DNA from 4 places in the Agrobacterium sp. fls2-241-TYG-188a genome. Region 2 is predicted to be linked to each of the others. Evidence: predicted binding sites of a transcription regulator. Region 2 holds the regulator's gene; each other region holds the start of a gene.
The links. The regulator PhoB, encoded in region 2, activates phosphate uptake and scavenging genes when phosphate is short. The targets are predictions, from matches to a motif close to TGTCATNNANCTGTCAT.
Positions count from the first base shown of each region.

Region 1 (4,811 bases), 1.4 Mb from region 2:
GATCTGAATGCGGCCGAGAAGGTTCTCGAGCTGGATCACTTCGGTCTCGACAAGGTCAAGGAACGCATCGTCGAGTATCTGGCCGTGCAGGCCCGTGCGACGAAGATTCGTGGCCCGATCCTGTGCCTCGTCGGCCCTCCCGGTGTCGGCAAGACCTCGCTTGCAAAGTCTATCGCCAAGGCAACCGGACGCGAATATGTGCGTATGGCGCTCGGTGGCGTTCGTGACGAAGCCGAAATCCGTGGTCACCGCCGTACGTATATCGGTTCGATGCCGGGCAAGATCGTCCAGTCGATGAAGAAGGCAAAGAAGGCAAACCCGCTCTTCCTGCTCGATGAAATCGACAAGATGGGACAGGATTTCCGCGGTGATCCATCATCTGCTTTGCTGGAGGTGCTGGATCCGGAACAGAACTCGACATTCATGGACCACTATCTCGAAGTGGAATATGACCTGTCGGACGTCATGTTCGTAACGACGGCCAATACGCTGAACATTCCAGGCCCATTGATGGACCGTATGGAAGTCATCCGTATTGCTGGATACACGGAAGACGAAAAGCGCGAAATCGCCAAGCGTCACCTTCTGCCAAAGGCAATCAAGGAACACGCCCTGCGTCCGGAAGAGTTTTCTGTGACGGATGGCGCCTTGATGGCGGTCATCCAGCAGTACACACGGGAAGCCGGCGTGCGTAACTTCGAACGCGAATTGATGAAGCTGGCACGTAAGGCCGTGACGGAGATCATCAAGGGCAAGACCAAATCGGTCGAAGTGACTGCCGAAAACATCCATGACTATCTGGGTGTTCCACGCTTCCGCCATGGCGAAGCCGAACGCGAAGATCAGGTTGGTGTTGTCACCGGTCTGGCCTGGACAGAGGTTGGTGGCGAACTCCTGACGATCGAAGGCGTGATGATGCCCGGCAAGGGCCGCATGACGGTGACGGGCAATCTGAAGGAAGTCATGAAGGAATCCATTTCGGCAGCGGCTTCCTATGTCCGCTCGCGCGCTGTGGATTTCGGCATCGAACCGCCGCGCTTCGACAAGTCGGACATTCACGTGCACGTGCCGGAAGGCGCGACACCGAAGGATGGTCCATCTGCGGGTGTGGCGATGGCTACCGCCATCGTGTCCATCATGACGGGCATTGCCGTTGACCGCAACGTCGCGATGACGGGTGAAATCACCCTTCGCGGACGCGTGCTGCCAATCGGTGGCCTGAAGGAAAAGCTGCTCGCCGCACTTCGCGGTGGCATCAAGAAGGTACTTATTCCGGAAGAGAATGCCAAGGATCTGGCTGATATTCCTGATAACGTCAAAAACGGAATGGAAATCATTCCGGTTGCCCGCATGGGTGAGGTCCTGCAACATGCGCTTGTGCGTATGCCAGAGCCTATCGAGTGGGATGGCAGCATCGAGACGCCGGTCATTGCAACCGTTGAAGGTGTAGATGACGGCAGTCAGACAATCGCACATTGATGCGTTGCTGTGATCGATGGTGCTAATTTAGCACAAAATCGTTGAAAGGCTGGCAGTAATGCCAGCCTTTTTTGTGAAAAGAACGCTAGACCCCTTGTTTTTCAGGCCATTCCAGCGCTTTTGGGTGGCGGTGCGCGAATAGATAAGTATTCTGCGCCGATCCAATTTGAGTCGTTTCATACCATTGAAAGGGGTGGAAACATGAACAAGAACGAGCTCGTTTCTGCAGTTGCCGAAAAGGCTGGTCTCACCAAGGCTGATGCCGCTTCTGCCGTCGACGCAGTATTCGAAACCGTCCAGAGCGAATTGAAGGCTGGTGGCGACATCCGTCTCGCAGGCTTCGGCAGCTTTACCGTAAGCCGTCGCGAAGCCTCCAAGGGCCGTAACCCATCCACGGGTGCAGAAGTCGATATTCCGGCTCGCAACGTTCCAAAGTTCTCCGCAGGCAAGGGCCTGAAGGACGCTGTTAACTCCTAATTCGCCCGGGCTGTCTGCGCCTGCGGCGTGCGGACGGCATTTGAGGTAGACGAGGAAAATTTTGGCTCTTTGCGCAGTCTTGCGAATGGTTGCCACAAAATGCTGAAAGCCCGGCCACGCGCCGGGCTTTTTGTTTATCATCAAGTTCGCACTGTCATGTCCCTGTCACGTCCATGTCGCAAAAACGCATCCATGCATTTTTGGGGTGCATTGAAGGGGACACCATGACACTTCGTTTTTCCTGTGCTGCGCTGACTGCGGCACTCTTCGCCTCTGCCGCTTTTCCTGCTGCGGCTGAACAGGTTTTCAACCGCATTGCGTCTTTTCCGGTGGCGTTGAACCTTCCTTCCGACAAGAAGGAAGAGACCGTAACCTCTGCGGAAATCATCACTGCCAGTGGTGATGGCAAGACGCTGATCTATTCCGATAGCCCGCTCGGCGCGATCGGCTTTATCGACATCAGCGACGCCAAGGCACCGAAAGCGCTGGGCGCGCTGATGATGGACGGAGAGCCAACCTCGGTCACGGCATCCGGAGCCAAGGTTCTTGCGGCCGTCAATACGTCCGAGAGCTATGTGAAGCCAGCGGGCAAGCTGGTTACGGTAGACATCGCTTCTCGCAAGATCGAGACCAGTTGCGACCTGGGCGGCCAGCCTGATTCCGTTGCCATCTCGCCGGACAAGAGCTTCATCGCCATCGCGATTGAGAATGAGCGGGATGAGAAAGCCAATGACGGCGCCTTGCCGCAGATGCCCGCCGGTTTCCTCGTTACCATCGGCTTGAAGGATGGTGCGCCGGATTGCGGAACGCTGAAGAAGATCGATGTGACGGGCCTGGCAGAGATTGCCCCGGAAGATCCCGAGCCAGAATTCGTGTCGATCAACGGCAATGGCGAAGTTGCGCTGACACTTCAGGAAAACAACCATATTGTTATCATCGACGGCAAGAGCGGCAAGGTAACCAGCCACTTCTCTGCCGGGACCGTCGATCTCAAGGACATCGATACCAAGAGCGATGGACAGTTGGCGTTTTCCGACAAGCAGGATGCGCGCAAGCGTGAGCCGGATGCCGTGAAATGGCTCGGCAATGATCGCATCGTTGTTGCCAATGAGGGCGACTGGGAAGGTGGCGCGCGTGGCTTTACGATTTTCGACAAGGCCGGCAAGGTTGTCTACGAAGCTGGTTCGTCATTCGAACATGCCGTAGCCGCACTCGGCCACTACCCGGAAAAGCGTTCAAAATCCAAGGGTATCGAGCCTGAAGGGCTTGAAGCCGCGACATTCGGAGAAGACAAATACTTCTTCGTCCTGGCGGAGCGCGCTTCTGTCGTCGGCGTCTACAAGGATACTGGCGGTGAGCCGACCCTCACGCAAATCCTGCCATCGGGCGTGTCACCGGAAGGTGCGGTAGCCATTCCGTCGCGAAACCTGCTGGTCACCGCCAACGAAGCTGATTTGGCAAAAGATGGCGGAGCGCGCTCGCACGTCATGATCTACGAGCGTTCCGAAGCCAAGGCAGCCTATCCGCAAATCGTATCGGCGCAGAAAGATGGAATGCCGATTGGATGGGGCGCCCTGTCTGGTCTCGTTGGTGATTCCGAGAAAGACGGCATTTTCTACGCCGTTTCAGATTCGGTTTACGGCAATCAGCCATCCATCTTCACCATAGACGCGACGAAGCAACCGGCTGTCATCACCAGCGTCCTTCGCGTCAAGCGCGATGGCACTGCCGCTCAGAAACTGGATCTCGAAGGCATCACGCTGGATGGGAAGGGCGGCTATTGGGTGGCATCCGAAGGCAATAGTGAGAAACTCGTTCCGCACGCTCTCTACAACATCAGCGCCAAGGGTGAGATCAAGGCCGAGATCGCTCTTCCCAAGGAATTGCTGGAAGGTGAGACACGCTTCGGCTTTGAAGGCGTGACCATGATCGGCAAGGGCGATGACGCCACGCTGTGGATGGCCGTTCAACGCGAATGGGGCAAGGATGAAAAGGGCACAGTGAAGCTCGTGTCCTATAATCCGAAGTCCAAGGAATGGGGCGCAGTTCGCTATCCATTGGAGAAGGCTGGCGAGGGCTGGGTCGGCCTTTCCGAAATCACTGCCCATGGCGATCAGGTTTACATCGTAGAGCGTGACAACCAGGTGGGTGATAAGGCAAAGCTGAAGAAGCTTTACACCGTCGCAATCTCTGACCTCAAGCCCGGCAAGATCGGTGGCGAACTGCCGCTCGTCAAGAAGACGGAAGTCTACGACTTCTTGGCCGTGCTGAAAGCCCAGACAAACGGCTATGTCGTGGACAAACTGGAAGGCTTCGCCTTCGACAAGTCCGGCAAGGCATTCGCGGTTACGGACAATGACGGCGTGGACGACTCATCTGGCGAGACGCTGTTCTTCCCGGTCGATCTGAAGGCTACGAACTGATTATTCGCGATACGTCGTGCCTGGCTTGACCCTCCGCGCTCGTTTGCACGTACCAGACTTGCCGGGTCGCAGTTGCGGTGCAGCTCGAGTTCGGTGTGACGGAATATGAAGAACAAAAAGCCGGGCGTCATCTCTGACGCCCGGCTTTTTTTATCGCGATCCCTTCACCCAGGGATCACGCGTCTTTCAAAGCATATTGCTCCAGCGCATCGCGGTTGATCTCAATGCCGAGGCCCGGGCCATCGGGTATCTGAACCACGCCCGCGACGTGCTCCAGCGGGCTTGTCAGAACCGCCTGGCGGTATGGGTTCTCGGTCCGGTCAAATTCCAGAATCGGCGGGCGGGGATTTCGACGTGCCGGGTCTGGCGGAAGATAGGCCATGAATTGCAGCGCGGCGGCAATTGCAACGCCCGTGCCCCAGACGTGGGGAA
Region 1 covers NZ_JARVRD010000002.1:1,427,130-1,431,940, reverse strand. The annotation lists gene lon (endopeptidase La) at 1-1,479, shown strand, start outside; gene hupB (DNA-binding protein HupB) at 1,681-1,956, shown strand; gene QRN85_RS13665 (esterase-like activity of phytase family protein) at 2,181-4,379, shown strand; gene QRN85_RS13660 (mandelate racemase/muconate lactonizing enzyme family protein) at 4,555-4,811, opposite strand, start outside.
Region 1: QRN85_RS13665 (esterase-like activity of phytase family protein) is a predicted target of PhoB. The motif match lies at 2,109-2,125, and genes of this name have one in related genera.

Region 2 (4,811 bases):
CCCTGAAGGCTGTCAATTCTTTGATCTCCGACAGCATTCGCGGACAGTTGCGCGATCTGGTCGTGGCCGATCCCAGCATCGTTGGAACCACCCGCACCGTTGCCCTTCTGGCGTCGGGCGATCTCGACAGCGTCGTCAAGGGTCAGGTCGATGTTTCCGTCAACGAACAGAACCGTCGCATCTCCGATCAGCAGCTCGCATGGGTCAAGCAACTGACCGACGCCGGCCAGCTGGCCAAGGAGTTCAACACCGGCATCTTTTTCAACGGCGCATCCAGCCGTCCGGAAGCCGCAGGTGTCGGCGTGGCCCTCATTGGCTCCTTCTATATGATGATGATCGTTCTGGTCCTTTCGCTGCCCATCGGTGTTGCCGCCTCCATCTATCTGGAAGAGTTTGCACCGAAGAACCGCCTGACGGACCTCATCGAAGTCAACATCAACAATCTGGCTGCCGTACCGTCCATCGTTTACGGTCTGCTTGGCCTGTCGGTCTTCATCAACTTCATGGGCTTCCCGCGCTCGGCTTCGCTGGTCGGTGGCTTCGTGCTGACGCTGATGACCCTGCCGACCATCATCATCGCCACCCGCGCGGCGCTGAAGGCGGTGCCGCCATCCATCCGCGCTGCGGCTCTGGGCCTTGGCGCATCCAAGATGCAGACCATTTTCCACCATGTGCTGCCGCTGGCCATGCCCGGCATTCTTACCGGCACCATCATCGGCCTGGCACATGCCCTTGGCGAAACCGCACCGCTGCTGCTCATCGGCATGGTCGCCTTCGTCGCGAATTATCCGACAACGCCGATGGATCCGTCCACGGCCCTGCCGGTGCAGATCTACATGTGGGCGAACGAAGCGGAACGTGCCTTTGTCGAGAGAACGTCAGGCGCCATCATCATCCTGCTTATGTTCCTCATCGTCATGAATGTGGGTGCAATCCTGTTGCGTCGCCGCTTCGAGCGTCGCTGGTAGGCCATCACAACGTGCCGACCGGTTTTTCGTCCGGAAATGCGATAAAACAAACACCGGGAGCTTTAATTATGAATATGTTGTCGGAAGCAGCAGTTGAGAAGGCGCTGGACAAGAAAATGAATGATGTAACATACAAGATGATTGGTAAGGACGTTTCCGTTTATTACAGCGAGAAGCGTGCTCTTTACGACGTGAACCTGAATGTCCGCGAGAACACGGTCACCGCGTTGATCGGCCCGTCCGGGTGCGGAAAATCCACCTTTTTGCGCACGCTCAACCGTATGAACGATACGATCGACGGCTGCCGTGTCACGGGCAAGATCACGCTCGATGAAGACGATATCTACGATCAGTCCATCGACGTGGTGGAACTGCGCGCCCGCGTCGGCATGGTGTTCCAGAAGCCGAACCCATTCCCCAAGACGATCTATGAAAACATCGCCTATGGCCCGCGCATCCATGGTCTTGCCCGCAACAAGGCGGATATGGACCAGATCGTCGAGTCCAGCCTGCAGAAGGCCGGTCTGTGGAACGAAGCCAAGGATCGCCTGCATGAATCAGGCACCGGCCTGTCCGGCGGCCAGCAGCAGCGTCTGTGCATTGCGCGCGCGATTGCTGTGTCTCCTGAAGTCATCCTGATGGACGAGCCATGCTCGGCGCTGGACCCGATTGCGACGGCAAAGGTGGAAGAACTCATCCACGAGCTGCGCGCAAACTACACCATCGTCATCGTCACCCACTCCATGCAGCAGGCAGCCCGCGTCTCGCAGCGCACCGCCATGTTCCATCTGGGCCATCTGGTCGAAGAAAACGACACCGACAAGATGTTCACCAACCCGGATGACCAGCGCACGCAGGACTACATCATGGGCCGCTTCGGCTGATCTGCCGCAGGTTGAAACCATTCGCGTGGCACCGCTTGAGCCCGTCCGGGCTTGCGGGCCAGCGCATCGAAACTGGAGATTTCGTACATGCCGACACATTCCCATATCATGTCCGCCTATGACGAGGAGCTGAAGTTCCTCACCCGCCGCATCGCCGAAATGGGCGGTCTGGCGGAACAGATGTGCGCCGATGCGGTGCGCGCGCTCGTCAATTCCGACGCAGCACTTGCCCAGAAGGTCATATCCGACGACACGATCCTCGATCATGCCGAGCGTGAGATTGGCGACAAGGCCATCGTCACCATCGCCAAGCGTCAGCCCATGGCTGCCGACCTTCGTGAAATCATCGGCTCGCTGCGTATCGCTGCCGATCTGGAGCGCGTGGGCGACCTTGGCAAGAACACCGCCAAGCGCGTCATCGCGGTTGCCGGTACCGGCGTTCCGCGCAAGCTGGCCCGCGGTCTGGAGCACCTGTCGGAACTGGCGCTGGTGCAGCTCAAGGAAGTGCTTGACGTCTACTCCACCCGTTCGGCGGAAAAGGCCCAGGCCATCCGCGAGCGCGATGAAGAGATCGATGCCATGTACACCTCGCTGTTCCGCGAGCTCTTGACCTACATGATGGAAGATCCGCGCAACATCACGACCTGCACGCATCTCCTGTTCTGCGCCAAGAACATCGAGCGCGTTGGCGACCACGCAACCAACATTGCCGAAACCATCTACTACATGACCACCGGCAGCCAGCCGGAAGGCGAGCGTCCGAAGGACGATAGTTCCAACACGCTTGGCGCAGTAACCGAGTGAGTTGCAGCATCGGCGCCGAAGGTCGAACATGACCTTCGGTCGGCCCGATGTGTCGATCAACATGCCAGAGCGGCCGCAATGCGCCCCGAAGAACGCCTTGCGCTCTGGTCAGACTGGCGGAGTTCAAATCCATGGTGCCGAAAATCGCAGTTGTCGAAGATGAAGAAGCGCTCAGCGTTCTTCTCCGCTACAATCTGGAATCCGAAGGTTATGACGTCGACACCATTCCCCGTGGCGACGAGGCGGAAATCCGCTTGCAGGAACGCACCCCGGATCTTCTGATCCTGGACTGGATGTTGCCGGGCGTTTCCGGCATCGAGCTTTGCCGTCGCTTAAGAATGCGCCCGGAAACCGAACGCCTGCCGATCATCATGCTGACGGCGCGTGGCGAGGAGAGCGAGCGCGTGCGGGGATTGGCGACCGGCGCTGACGACTATGTGGTCAAGCCGTTTTCGACCCCAGAGCTGATGGCACGCGTCAAGGCCATGCTGCGCCGTGCCCGCCCGGAAGTTCTGTCCTCCGTCCTGAAATGCGGCGATATCGAACTCGACCGCGAAACCCACCGCGTGCACCGCAAGACCCGCGAAGTGCGTCTGGGGCCAACCGAGTTTCGCCTGCTGGAGTTCCTCATGGTCTCCCCCGGTCGCGTCTTCTCGCGCTCGCAGCTTCTGGATGGCGTATGGGGTCACGATATCTATGTGGATGAACGCACCGTGGACGTTCATGTCGGCCGTCTGAGAAAGGCGCTCAACTTCTCCAATATGCAGGATGTCATTCGCACCGTGCGCGGCGCGGGCTATTCCATGGAAGCCTGACGGGCCTTTCGACACCCTTTTGAAGCACAACGCGCGCAGGATGTTCTGGCTGGAACACGGCGCGCGTTTCCTGTTTTATGCCAGGATCGAACAGCTGCCGCCGAGGGAACCGTCGTTTGCGTTCATCGCTAGGATAAATTCTCAGGTTCTGGCGGCGGCTCCAAACTTCGCCCTCGGGTGCGAAAAAGGGTAGGGCGGGATTTCCTTTTCCAAGCGATTTTTCTGAGTAAAAACAACAGGCAGGGACATTGCGGAAATTGAAATAGCGATACGGGTAATTATTCTTCTGACCGTGCCTTTACGTTGCAAGATAAAAGCGAATTTCAATTATCTGTAATTTAAGGTTTGACTATCAGGGAATAACCCTCTATCAATTGGTCATCGATATTTTGCTTGCTGAGCTTTGGTTGCCGCGCGATTAGCACCGCGTTTTGAACTAACCCTTTCCTTCAAAAAAATCGCTATACTCGCACACAGGGCGTCAGTTCTGTGATCTATCACTTATGCTTTGAAAGGGTTCATTATGACCACAGGCACAGTAAAATGGTTTAACTCCACCAAGGGCTTCGGCTTCATTCAGCCAGACAACGGCGGCACGGACGCATTCGTACACATCTCCGCTGTAGAGCGTGCAGGTATGCGCGAAATCGTTGAAGGCCAGAAGCTGAGCTACGACCTTGAGCGCGACAACAAGTCGGGCAAAATGTCGGCTTGCAATCTCCAGGCTGCTTAAATACGGAATCTGCTTTCCTTTGACCACGGATGTACTGGCACTGTCGAAAGTATGAGACCAACCGAGGTCAGGCACGTTGCCTGGCCTTTTTTTGTGCCGCAGCTCGGCACATGCGCCAGAGCGTTTTTCATTTGCGAAATCCGCCTCCGGCCACCCAATCCACTCCGCATCGGCATTTTTTTGAAATCGATCCCGATCTCAGCCGAAGCGACAGGAAGGAAAATCCATGTCCGAAACACACAGCAAATCTCGCCAGCAGGCTGAGAAGGCATTCGGCGCCACGCAGACGCAGTTCTTCGCTCGCGGTCACGCCGTGGACGAACTGAACTCGATTGCGCAGGCGCGTGATGAAAAGACCCAACGCTTGCGCGAAGCGCGTCTTGCCAAGGAATTGCAGGATAGCCTGAACCCACCGCCAGCGCCCACAAAACGCGGTAAAAAGTCCTGATCGCGAGATCGGAATGACCCTTCAACTGGAATAGAGATTTGAGAAACACAAGAAACGCCAGAACCAACGAAGTTGCCGACCGTCGCGGCGCTGCTGCTGACGCCAAGGCCGCACTTTTGCAGGCCTACAAGGCAGCCAAGGAAGCCGCAGCGCCGATGC
Region 2 covers NZ_JARVRD010000002.1:65,248-70,058, forward strand. The annotation lists gene pstA (phosphate ABC transporter permease PstA) at 1-968, shown strand, start outside; gene pstB (phosphate ABC transporter ATP-binding protein PstB) at 1,037-1,852, shown strand; gene phoU (phosphate signaling complex protein PhoU) at 1,940-2,656, shown strand; gene phoB (phosphate regulon transcriptional regulator PhoB) at 2,788-3,471, shown strand; gene QRN85_RS07165 (cold-shock protein) at 3,995-4,204, shown strand; gene QRN85_RS07170 (hypothetical protein) at 4,431-4,652, shown strand; gene QRN85_RS07175 (DUF6481 family protein) at 4,691-4,811, shown strand, end outside.

Region 3 (4,811 bases), on a different contig from region 2:
TTACGCATCTTTGTGCCGCAATATCGGGCTAAGCCTGCAGACTGTGGCGCAAACACACCGCTCTCGACGTTATGAACACAAGACCCAGAAATCCGTTTCGGTTTCTGGGTCGATGCTGTAAGTTCAAAGAAAATGAAGTCGGGAGGGCAAGGAGGAACGCATATGTCCGCACAAGTCTGGCTAGTGTTTTGCATAGCCTGTGCCGTACTTTTCGCGCTGCCCTCGCCTATCTCCTTCAAAGTTGCGAGCTATTCCTCCATCCGTGGCAAGAAAGCTCTGGTCGCTGCCGTCATGGGCGCGACATCAGGCATTGTCACAACGGTTACCGCCGCATCCATCATCGTGGCGGGCGCGGAGTTTCTTCCCTCTGCCGTTCTGTATATTGCCCAATGGGCAGGCACGGGATGGCTGATGCTTTTCAGTCTGTGGACGATTGCTACTCCTGCGGCCCGCGAGGCCAATGCCGACAACGACAATCTCCGCGGCAAGAATTTCGGCAGCACATTTTCCGATTGCTTCAGTGTCGCATCCCTTCGACTGCGCTATTTCGGCTTTTTCGTTGCCTTCCTCATACAGTTTGTGAACGGCTCGCGTGACGTCGTTGAAATGGTATCGCAGATGCAGGCTGTCGTGCTGCTGATCGCTTTTGCAAGCCTCACCGCTCAAGCTGTCTTCGCTCAGGTGACGCTGTCGTCCGTACGGCGCATGTCCATCAGCAAAAAGCAGCGCAATCCAAAGAGAACGCACTTCATTGCTGGCCGTGCGGTTACCGCCGGATACAGACGGATCGCCGCCTGAAAACCCACAGCTTCTGCTATCGCGGTGAATGTCAAATTTACCATCCTATCTCGTTGTTTCTAAAAGCATGAGACGAGCTAGGTCGGCTCCTAACGTCTGCCGACGTGCGGCAGCAACAAGTCGCCGCTTGCCGGAATCCTTACGATAGGTTAATGATCGCCGGATAGGGACTGCCTGCTTCGCTTGAAACGGGGGTAACGAGCGACAGGCGCACTCAAGGGCGGCAGCATGAAATTTCCTGGCAGTTCTCGCCGAACATCGGCTCTACTTGTGTCATCAACCATGGGCCTTGCAATGAGCTTGGCGGGGTGCACAAGCGTCGAAGTCGCATCAAAAGCCGATATTCAACAGCCGAAACTCGCTGCCACGACCCAGCCATCTCCCGACGTGGCCGCCACGCCAACACAGACCCCTGCAACAGCGAACTCCGGTGAAGCCACAGCCGCCCAAATCGCAGCAACGCAAGCTGGCACAGCCGCCGCCCCTGCTGGCGCAACCGTCTCACCGGCAGGCGCGACCGTGGCATCGACCGCTACAGCAGCACAGGTTGCTGGCCCGACCATGGCTTCGGCAGTTGCCGTGAAGGGTGGACGTGTAGCCCTTCCGCCCGCTTCCGAAATTGCGGCCGCAGCAGCTGCTGCCGCCATTGACGCACAGATACAGCCACAGGCGCCCGCTCAGCAGGTTGCGCTTGCAGCGCCAGCCGCCACAGCACCGGCAGTCGCCGCTGTGGCCCACCAGACAAACACCTCTGCGGCAGCACTTCCGCAGGTCGTTGCGTTAAAGGGCGGGTTCCCGCCAGCGCCTAGCGCACCGGGCACCCCTTCGGCAGCACCCATTCCGCTGACCGAAGAAATGATGAAGCAGCAAAGCGTAATCCCGGTTCCAAAACCGCAGGGCGCCATGCTTGCCTATGCATCGGCTCCGCAAAACGCAGCCCTTGCTGCGATCAGCACCCGCGAAGGCATCACCACCGATGGTTCGGTCATGGCTGGCCGTCAGAAGCTGAGCGGACTGATTACCAAATATGCGACGATGTATGATGTGCCGGAAGATCTGGTACACCGTGTCGTGCAGCGCGAAAGCCGCTACAATCCCGGCGCATTCAATGGCGGTCACTTCGGCCTGATGCAGATCAAACATGCAACCGCCCGCTCCATGGGCTTCGACGGCCCCGCATCCGGCCTTTTCGATGCCGAAACCAATCTGAAATATGCGGTGAAGTATCTGCGCGGCGCCTGGCTGGTGGCGGACAACAACCGTGACAATGCGGTTCGCCTTTATGCGCGTGGCTACTACTACGACGCAAAGCGCCGTGGAATGCTGCACGTCCTTCGCAAGTAAGCGGTACTCCAACTCGTTTCACCACCCCGGTTCTGGTTTAATTCTGGCGCGATCAGAGCCTTGATCGTGCTCAGACGTGTGCCTTCCTGGTCCCAGCCGGAGCCGTTATGACGGCAAGATGAAGCCACCGTTAACCCGTCATCAAACTGTTGCGTCATGCCGGTAAACGCCTCTCAACCGAACGAGAGGTGGAATCATATGACGGGTGTCGCGCCGAAAACCGGTTTCAGTAAAAACCTTAAACTCAAGAACGCGTTGCTTCAGCACAAGGCCCTGTCCACAAGCGGCATGTCCGAGCGTCTGTTCGGCGTTTTGTTTTCGGGTCTGGTCTATCCGCAAATCTGGGAAGATCCGGATGTCGACATGCAGGCGATGGAACTGCGGGACGGGCACAGCATCGTCACCATCGGCTCTGGTGGCTGCAATGTTCTGACCTACCTTTCCCGCAATCCGGCGCGGATTGACGTTGTGGACCTCAACCCGCACCACATCGCCCTCAACAAGCTGAAACTCGCCGCCTTCCGTCACCTGCCAAATCATCGCGATGTTGTCCGGCAGTTCGGTGTGGCCAATGTACGCTCCAACAGCGATGGCTATGACCGCTTCATCGCACCGCACCTCGATCCGCAGACGCGTGCCTACTGGTCAAAGCGCACGTTGACCGGACGTCGCCGCATCTCCGTGTTCAATCGCAATATTTACCGCACAGGGCTTCTGGGCCGCTTCATCGGCGCTGGCCATGTTCTGGCCCGCCTGCACGGCGTCAAGCTTCAGGAGATGGCCAAGACGCGTTCGCTGGACGAGCAGCGCCAGTTTTTCGACCAGAAGGTTGCGCCGCTGTTCGACAAGCCAATGATTCGCTGGCTTACGAAGCGCAAGAGCTCGCTTTTCGGTCTTGGCATCCCTCCCCGGCAATATGATGAACTCGCCAGCCTTTCGGATGGCAACACCATCGCGCCGGTGCTGCGCCAACGCCTTGAAAAACTCGCCTGCGACTTTCCGCTCAAGGATAATTACTTCGCATGGCAGGCTTTTGCGCGTCGCTACCCGCAGGCTCAGGAAGGCAATCTGCCCGACTACCTGCGCAATGATTACTACCAGGCCATTCGCGACAATGCCTCGCGGGTCCACGTGCATCACGCCACCTTCACGGAACTTCTGGCTGCCAAGCCCGCATCGAGCGTTGATCGCTATGTCCTGCTCGATGCGCAGGACTGGATGAGCGATACGCAGATCAATGAACTCTGGTCGCAGATCAGCCGTACAGCAGCTCCCGACGCACGCGTGATTTTCCGCACAGCCGCAGAAAAGAGCGTGATCGAAGGCCGTCTTTCGCCCGACATCCGCGCCCAGTGGTGCTATCTGGCGGAACGGTCGCAAGAGCTGAATGCCCGCGATCGCTCTGCGATCTATGGCGGCTTCCATATTTACCAGAGGGCACAGGCATGAAGAGCATTGGCGAGAATATCGGCCTGGGCGATACCGGCCACGCGAACCTGATGGACCGCATGTACCGCCACCAGCGGCATATCTACGACATCACGCGCAAATATTACCTGCTGGGACGTGACACGACCATCGACAGGCTCGATGTACCGACAGGCGGCAGCCTGCTGGAAGTGGGCTGCGGCACGGGACGCAATCTTCTGCGCGCCTCAAGGCTCTTTCCAACCGCCAAGCTCTACGGCCTCGACATTTCATCCGAGATGCTGACCACAGCAGCCGAAAACTTCGCAGGCCATCGCGAGCGGCCCGTTCTGCGCGTGTCCGACGCAACAACTTTTCGCCTTAGCGAATTTGGCCGCGCCGAAGGCTTCGACAGGGTCATGATTTCCTATGCCCTATCGATGATACCGGAGTGGGAAAAGGCAGTGGAACGCGCCATCCTCTCGCTGGCGCCGGGCGGCTCGTTGCACATCGTTGATTTCGGCCAACAGGAAGAGCTGCCTCGCTGGTTCCGCACCATGCTACAGGCATGGCTGGCGAAGTTTCACGTCACGCCGCGCGCCAACATGAAGTATGTGCTACAGGCCCTGGCTGGCAGCTATAATGCCTCACTGGAATTTCAGCCGATCGCCCGAGGCTATGCCTGGCGGGCGGTTCTGACCCTGCCGAAAGTCTAGAGCAGACGTTCAGCCGCTGCAGCAATGAATTTCCGTAGGCCTATTGCCATAACGGCTTGTTTACCCTGTTATGGTAAACAGGAGATTACGCCGCTTCGTCATGTCTGGAGCGGGGACGTCATTCATTTCACTGGGATCAACATGCAGCGGCTACTTCCGGCACTCTTTTCGACCGTTCTGTTGTTGAGCGGCTGCACATCCACCAGCTACGATTTTCTTGAAACCGCATCCGTCGCCAAGCCTCGCTTCAAGGACAACGACCCGCAGGATTTCGGCACGCGCTCTCCCCACAAGCACGACGTTCATGGCATCGACGTGTCCAAGTGGAATGGCGATATCGACTGGCCGACTGTTCGCAAATCCGGTGTGTCCTTTGCCTTCATCAAGGCAACGGAAGGAACGGATCGCGTCGATTCGCGCTTCGATGAATATTGGCGGCAGGCAGCGGCGGCGGGCGTGCCGCACGCGCCCTACCATTTCTACTATTTCTGCGCACCGGCAGATGCCCAGGCCGACTGGTTCATTCGTAATGTCCCGAAGGAATCG
Region 3 covers NZ_JARVRD010000003.1:110,505-115,315, forward strand. The annotation lists gene QRN85_RS14605 (LysE family translocator) at 163-798, shown strand; gene QRN85_RS14610 (lytic transglycosylase domain-containing protein) at 1,027-2,142, shown strand; gene QRN85_RS14615 (BtaA family protein) at 2,341-3,591, shown strand; gene QRN85_RS14620 (class I SAM-dependent methyltransferase) at 3,588-4,265, shown strand; gene QRN85_RS14625 (glycoside hydrolase family 25 protein) at 4,407-4,811, shown strand, end outside.
Region 3: QRN85_RS14615 (BtaA family protein) is a predicted target of PhoB. The motif match lies at 2,279-2,295, and genes of this name have one in related genera.

Region 4 (4,811 bases), on a different contig from region 2:
GCGCCTGTCTGCGTGTCAGCCTGTCTGGCCGGTACACCATGACGGTCTCCGTTTTTTGCTATTGTATTTGGCCTGAAACGACAATTCCGACCCGCCGATGGCGGGTCGGAACATCTCTTGACGTTGTTGCTTACTGCGTCTGCTTTGCGCCGAGCGCGAAAGCATCGGCCAGCACGCGGTATACGTCGCTCTGTTCCATGTAGCCCTTGAACTCTTCGGAACCGGGGCCTGTGGACTGCAGAACGATATCGTCAACCGCGTGAACGCCGCTGTCGCCATCCTTGGGGATGTTGCCCTGCACGAAGACGGCGCCGGGAACATTCTTGTAGGCTTCGTTGGCGATGTATTCCTTCTTCTCGTTCTGGATTGCCGGAACGAAAGGACCGTCCATCTTCGGGCGGAATGTTTCGTAATGGTCGGGACCATTGTTGGCATTCAGGAACAGACGGCGGCTGACGTCGATCCGGTCTGGATAACCATCGCCATCCTTGTCTTCGTAGTTCGGGAAGCCGGCTTCGGCATAGGTGCCGACCTTGGCGCGCATCTCATCGCCGGGCTTTTCGTCATCGACGGTGCCGATGATGGAAACGCCGTGGGTATGGTCACCGGTCACGACGATCAGCGTATCAGGGTTCTTGGCAGCAAATTCGCGGGCAACGCCAACGGCCTTGTCGAACTCGATGGTTTCGACAACGGCACGATCCCAATCCAGCGGGTGTGACATCTTGTCGATGTTGGCGGCTTCAACCATCAGGAAAAAGCCTTCAGGGTTCTTCGAAAGCTCGCCGAGCGCTGCGGTCGTCATGTCAACGAGACCCGGCTGGTTCGGGAACTTGTCGACGGTGCCCTTCTTCAGGAAGTTACGGTCGAGAAGCGTGTCCATGTTGCCGGTGTGGAACAAGCCGAGAAGCTTGCCGGTGTTCGAACCTTCAGCCTTTTCGAGCTCGCTCTTGTCGGTTGCCAGCGTGTAGCCCGCATCCTTGAACAGCTTGATATAGTCCTTGTCATCCTTGCGCTTGGAACCGGGTGTGTCCTTGCCAAGGAAATAGGCAGAGCCGCCGCCCAGGACAACATCAGGCTTTACATCCAGCATCATGCCGGTGATTTCTGCCTTGTCGGCGCGCTTGCGGGTGTGGGAAACGATGGCGGCAGGTGTCGCATCCTGCAATTCGGAGGTCGTCACGATGCCGATGGACTTCTTCGTCTGGCGGCGCAGAGCCTCACCCAGCGTTTCGACCTTAGGGTCGTCAAGGCTGGAAGGCGTGCGGTCGCCGTAAACGCCCAGAGCGTTTACCGGAGCCTTGTGGCCGGTCATATAGGCGGACATGGTGTTGGCGCTATCGGTCGCGATGGCTTCTGTCGAAGACGTGCCGATGAAGGCCATGCGGTCCATTTCGTCCATGTTCAGGCGACCGTTCGCCTTGCCTTCCGTCATGCCCTTGGACATGATGCGGGCAGCGGTGCGGTGCGCGACAGAAAGACCGTCGCCCAGCAGGAAGATGACATTCTTGGCCTTCGGCTTTTCGCTCGTGCCATAGACGGTCCAGTTGACGCTCTTTGTTTCAGAACCGGCGGAAACCTCGACCTTGTAATCGCCAGCCTTGGCAATCTTGAGGCCGCGGAGCGTTACGGCAGAACCGAGCACCTTGTCTTCCTTGCCCTTTTCTTCCGCCGTGAAGGTTACGTCGGAACCGAAGACGGTCTTGTAATCCTGGCCGTTGACCGTGATCTTGACGTCTTCCGGCTTCACGACGCCCTTGAACTCGACCTTGAAGTCAAAAGGAGAACCGCTGAGAATCGTCGCACGATCAAGAGGATAGACGGTTGCGGCCTGTGCGGCACCGGCAAGCATGGTGGTGGCAACGAGTGCGGCGATGAGTTTGCGCATGGAGAACCTCGAAATGAGATGTTTTGATGAAAAGCACCTCGCCTATAGGCACCCTGCATGACAGGGAAATGACGATCGGCGCGAATCATGCGTGCGCAATACAACCGGGCGATTTATATTCTGCTGCCCTGGAAAAGCGGTGAGCGAGCAATATCTGTTTTTTGCAAGTCTTATTTCTTCGTTTTTTGGTGCGATCGAGACCTTGATCCGCCTTGCAGCGGGAAAAATCGCTCCTTATATACCCCCCAGACAGCGGCAGATGCTGCACTAACCGGAAGACCATCCAAGTCAAGGAGTTGTCAATGGAATGCCTCCCGGGGTTCCGACAGCTCGCTTCAAGGAGAGAAGAGAATGGCAAAAGTAATCGGTATCGACCTTGGCACGACCAATTCCTGCGTCGCAGTGATGGACGGCAAGGACACTAAAGTTATTGAAAACGCAGAAGGCGCGCGGACGACCCCTTCCATGGTCGCATTCAGCGACGATGGCGAGCGTCTGGTTGGACAGCCCGCCAAGCGTCAGGCCGTCACCAACCCGACCAACACATTGTTCGCCGTCAAGCGCCTGATCGGTCGCCGCTACGAAGACCCGACCGTCGAAAAGGACAAGGGCCTCGTTCCGTTCGAGATCGTCAAGGGCGACAATGGCGACGCATGGGTTCAGGCACAGGGCAAGGGTTACTCCCCTTCGCAGATTTCGGCCATGATCCTTCAGAAGATGAAGGAAACCGCTGAATCCTACCTCGGCGAAAAGGTCGAGAAGGCCGTTATCACGGTTCCTGCCTACTTCAACGACGCCCAGCGTCAGGCAACCAAGGATGCTGGCCGCATTGCCGGTCTTGAAGTCCTGCGCATCATCAACGAGCCGACTGCTGCGGCTCTCGCCTATGGCCTCGACAAGAAGGACGGCAAGACGATTGCTGTTTACGACTTGGGCGGCGGTACCTTCGATATTTCCGTTCTGGAAATCGGCGACGGCGTCTTCGAAGTGAAGTCGACCAATGGCGACACCTTCCTCGGCGGTGAAGACTTCGACATGCGTCTGGTCGAATATCTGGCCGGTGAATTCAAGAAGGATCAGGGCATCGACCTTAAGGGCGACAAGCTTGCGCTTCAGCGCCTGAAGGAAGCTGCCGAAAAGGCAAAGATCGAGCTGTCTTCTTCGCAGCAGACCGAAATCAACCTGCCCTTCATCACGGCAGATGCGACAGGTCCTAAGCACCTGACGCTGAAGCTGACGCGCTCCAAGTTCGAGAGCCTGGTGGACGATCTGGTCCAGCGCACCGTTGCACCGTGCAAGGCAGCGCTGAAAGATGCGGGCGTTACCGCTGCGGAGATCGATGAAGTGGTTCTCGTCGGCGGCATGAGCCGTATGCCGAAGGTCCAGGAAGTCGTAAAGCAGCTGTTCGGCAAGGAGCCTCACAAGGGCGTCAACCCGGACGAAGTCGTTGCCATGGGCGCAGCCATTCAGGCTGGCGTTCTGCAGGGCGACGTCAAGGATGTTCTGCTTCTCGACGTGACACCTCTGTCGCTCGGTATCGAAACGCTCGGTGGCGTCTTCACACGTCTGATCGACCGTAACACGACGATCCCGACCAAGAAGAGCCAGACCTTCTCGACCGCAGAAGACAACCAGTCTGCCGTGACCATCCGCGTTTCGCAGGGTGAGCGCGAAATGGCGCAGGACAACAAGCTTCTCGGCCAGTTCGACCTCGTCGGCCTGCCACCATCGCCACGCGGCGTCCCGCAGATCGAAGTCACCTTCGATATCGACGCCAACGGCATCGTGCAGGTTTCCGCCAAGGACAAGGGCACCGGCAAGGAACAGCAGATCCGCATTCAGGCATCTGGTGGTCTTTCCGACGCCGACATCGAAAAGATGGTCAAGGACGCTGAAGCGAATGCCGAAGCAGACAAGAAGCGTCGCGCCGCTGTCGAAGCCAAGAACCAGGCCGAAAGCCTCATCCACTCCACCGAGAAGTCGGTGAGTGAATATGGCGACAAGGTTTCCGAGACGGACCGCAAGGCTATCGAAGATGCGATCGCTGCCCTGAAGACGGCTGTGGAAGCATCCGAGCCTGACGCAGACGATATCCAGGCCAAGACGCAGACCCTGATGGAAGTTTCCATGAAGCTTGGTCAGGCGATCTACGAAGCCCAGCAGGCTGAAGGTGGCGAAGGTGCTACTGAGGGCGGCAAGGACGACATCGTCGATGCCGACTATGAGGAAATCAAGGACGACAAGAAGTCCGCCTAACGGCGAACGAATTGAAATCCCAATTGACGCTTGACTGAAATCCGGCTGCCTCGTGCAGCCGGAAATCCATTTCCGGGGCTTGTTCATTAATGGCGAAAGCAGACTTTTACGAAACACTTGGCGTCGGCCGATCCGCCGACGAAAAAGAGCTGAAAAGCGCCTTCCGCAAACTCGCGATGAAGTATCATCCCGACAAGAATCCTGGTGACGCGGAGTCCGAGAAGAAATTCAAGGAGCTCAACGAAGCTTACGAAACGCTGAAAGATCCCCAGAAGCGCGCGGCCTATGACCGTTTTGGTCACGCAGCCTTCGAGCAGGGCGGCATGGGCAATGCTGGCGGCGGTTTCGGTGGCGGCAGCGGCGGATTCTCCGATATCTTCGAGGACATATTCGGCGAGATGATGGGTGGCGGGCGTGCACGTCGCTCCAGCGGCGGCCGCGAGCGCGGTGCCGATCTTCGCTACAATATGGAAATCTCGCTTGAGGAAGCCTTTGCGGGCAAGACTGCCCAGATCCGCGTTCCCACCTCCATCACTTGCGACGTTTGCACCGGATCGGGCGCGAAGCCCGGCACGCAACCGAAGACCTGCGCCACCTGCCAGGGTTCGGGCCGCGTGCGTGCTGCTCAGGGCTTCTTCTCCGTGGAGCGCACCTGCCCGACCTGCCA
Region 4 covers NZ_JARVRD010000009.1:29,303-34,113, reverse strand. The annotation lists gene QRN85_RS21960 (hypothetical protein) at 1-40, opposite strand, end outside; gene QRN85_RS21955 (alkaline phosphatase) at 131-1,888, opposite strand; gene dnaK (molecular chaperone DnaK) at 2,240-4,144, shown strand; gene dnaJ (molecular chaperone DnaJ) at 4,234-4,811, shown strand, end outside.
Region 4: QRN85_RS21955 (alkaline phosphatase) is a predicted target of PhoB. The motif match lies at 1,946-1,962, and genes of this name have one in related genera.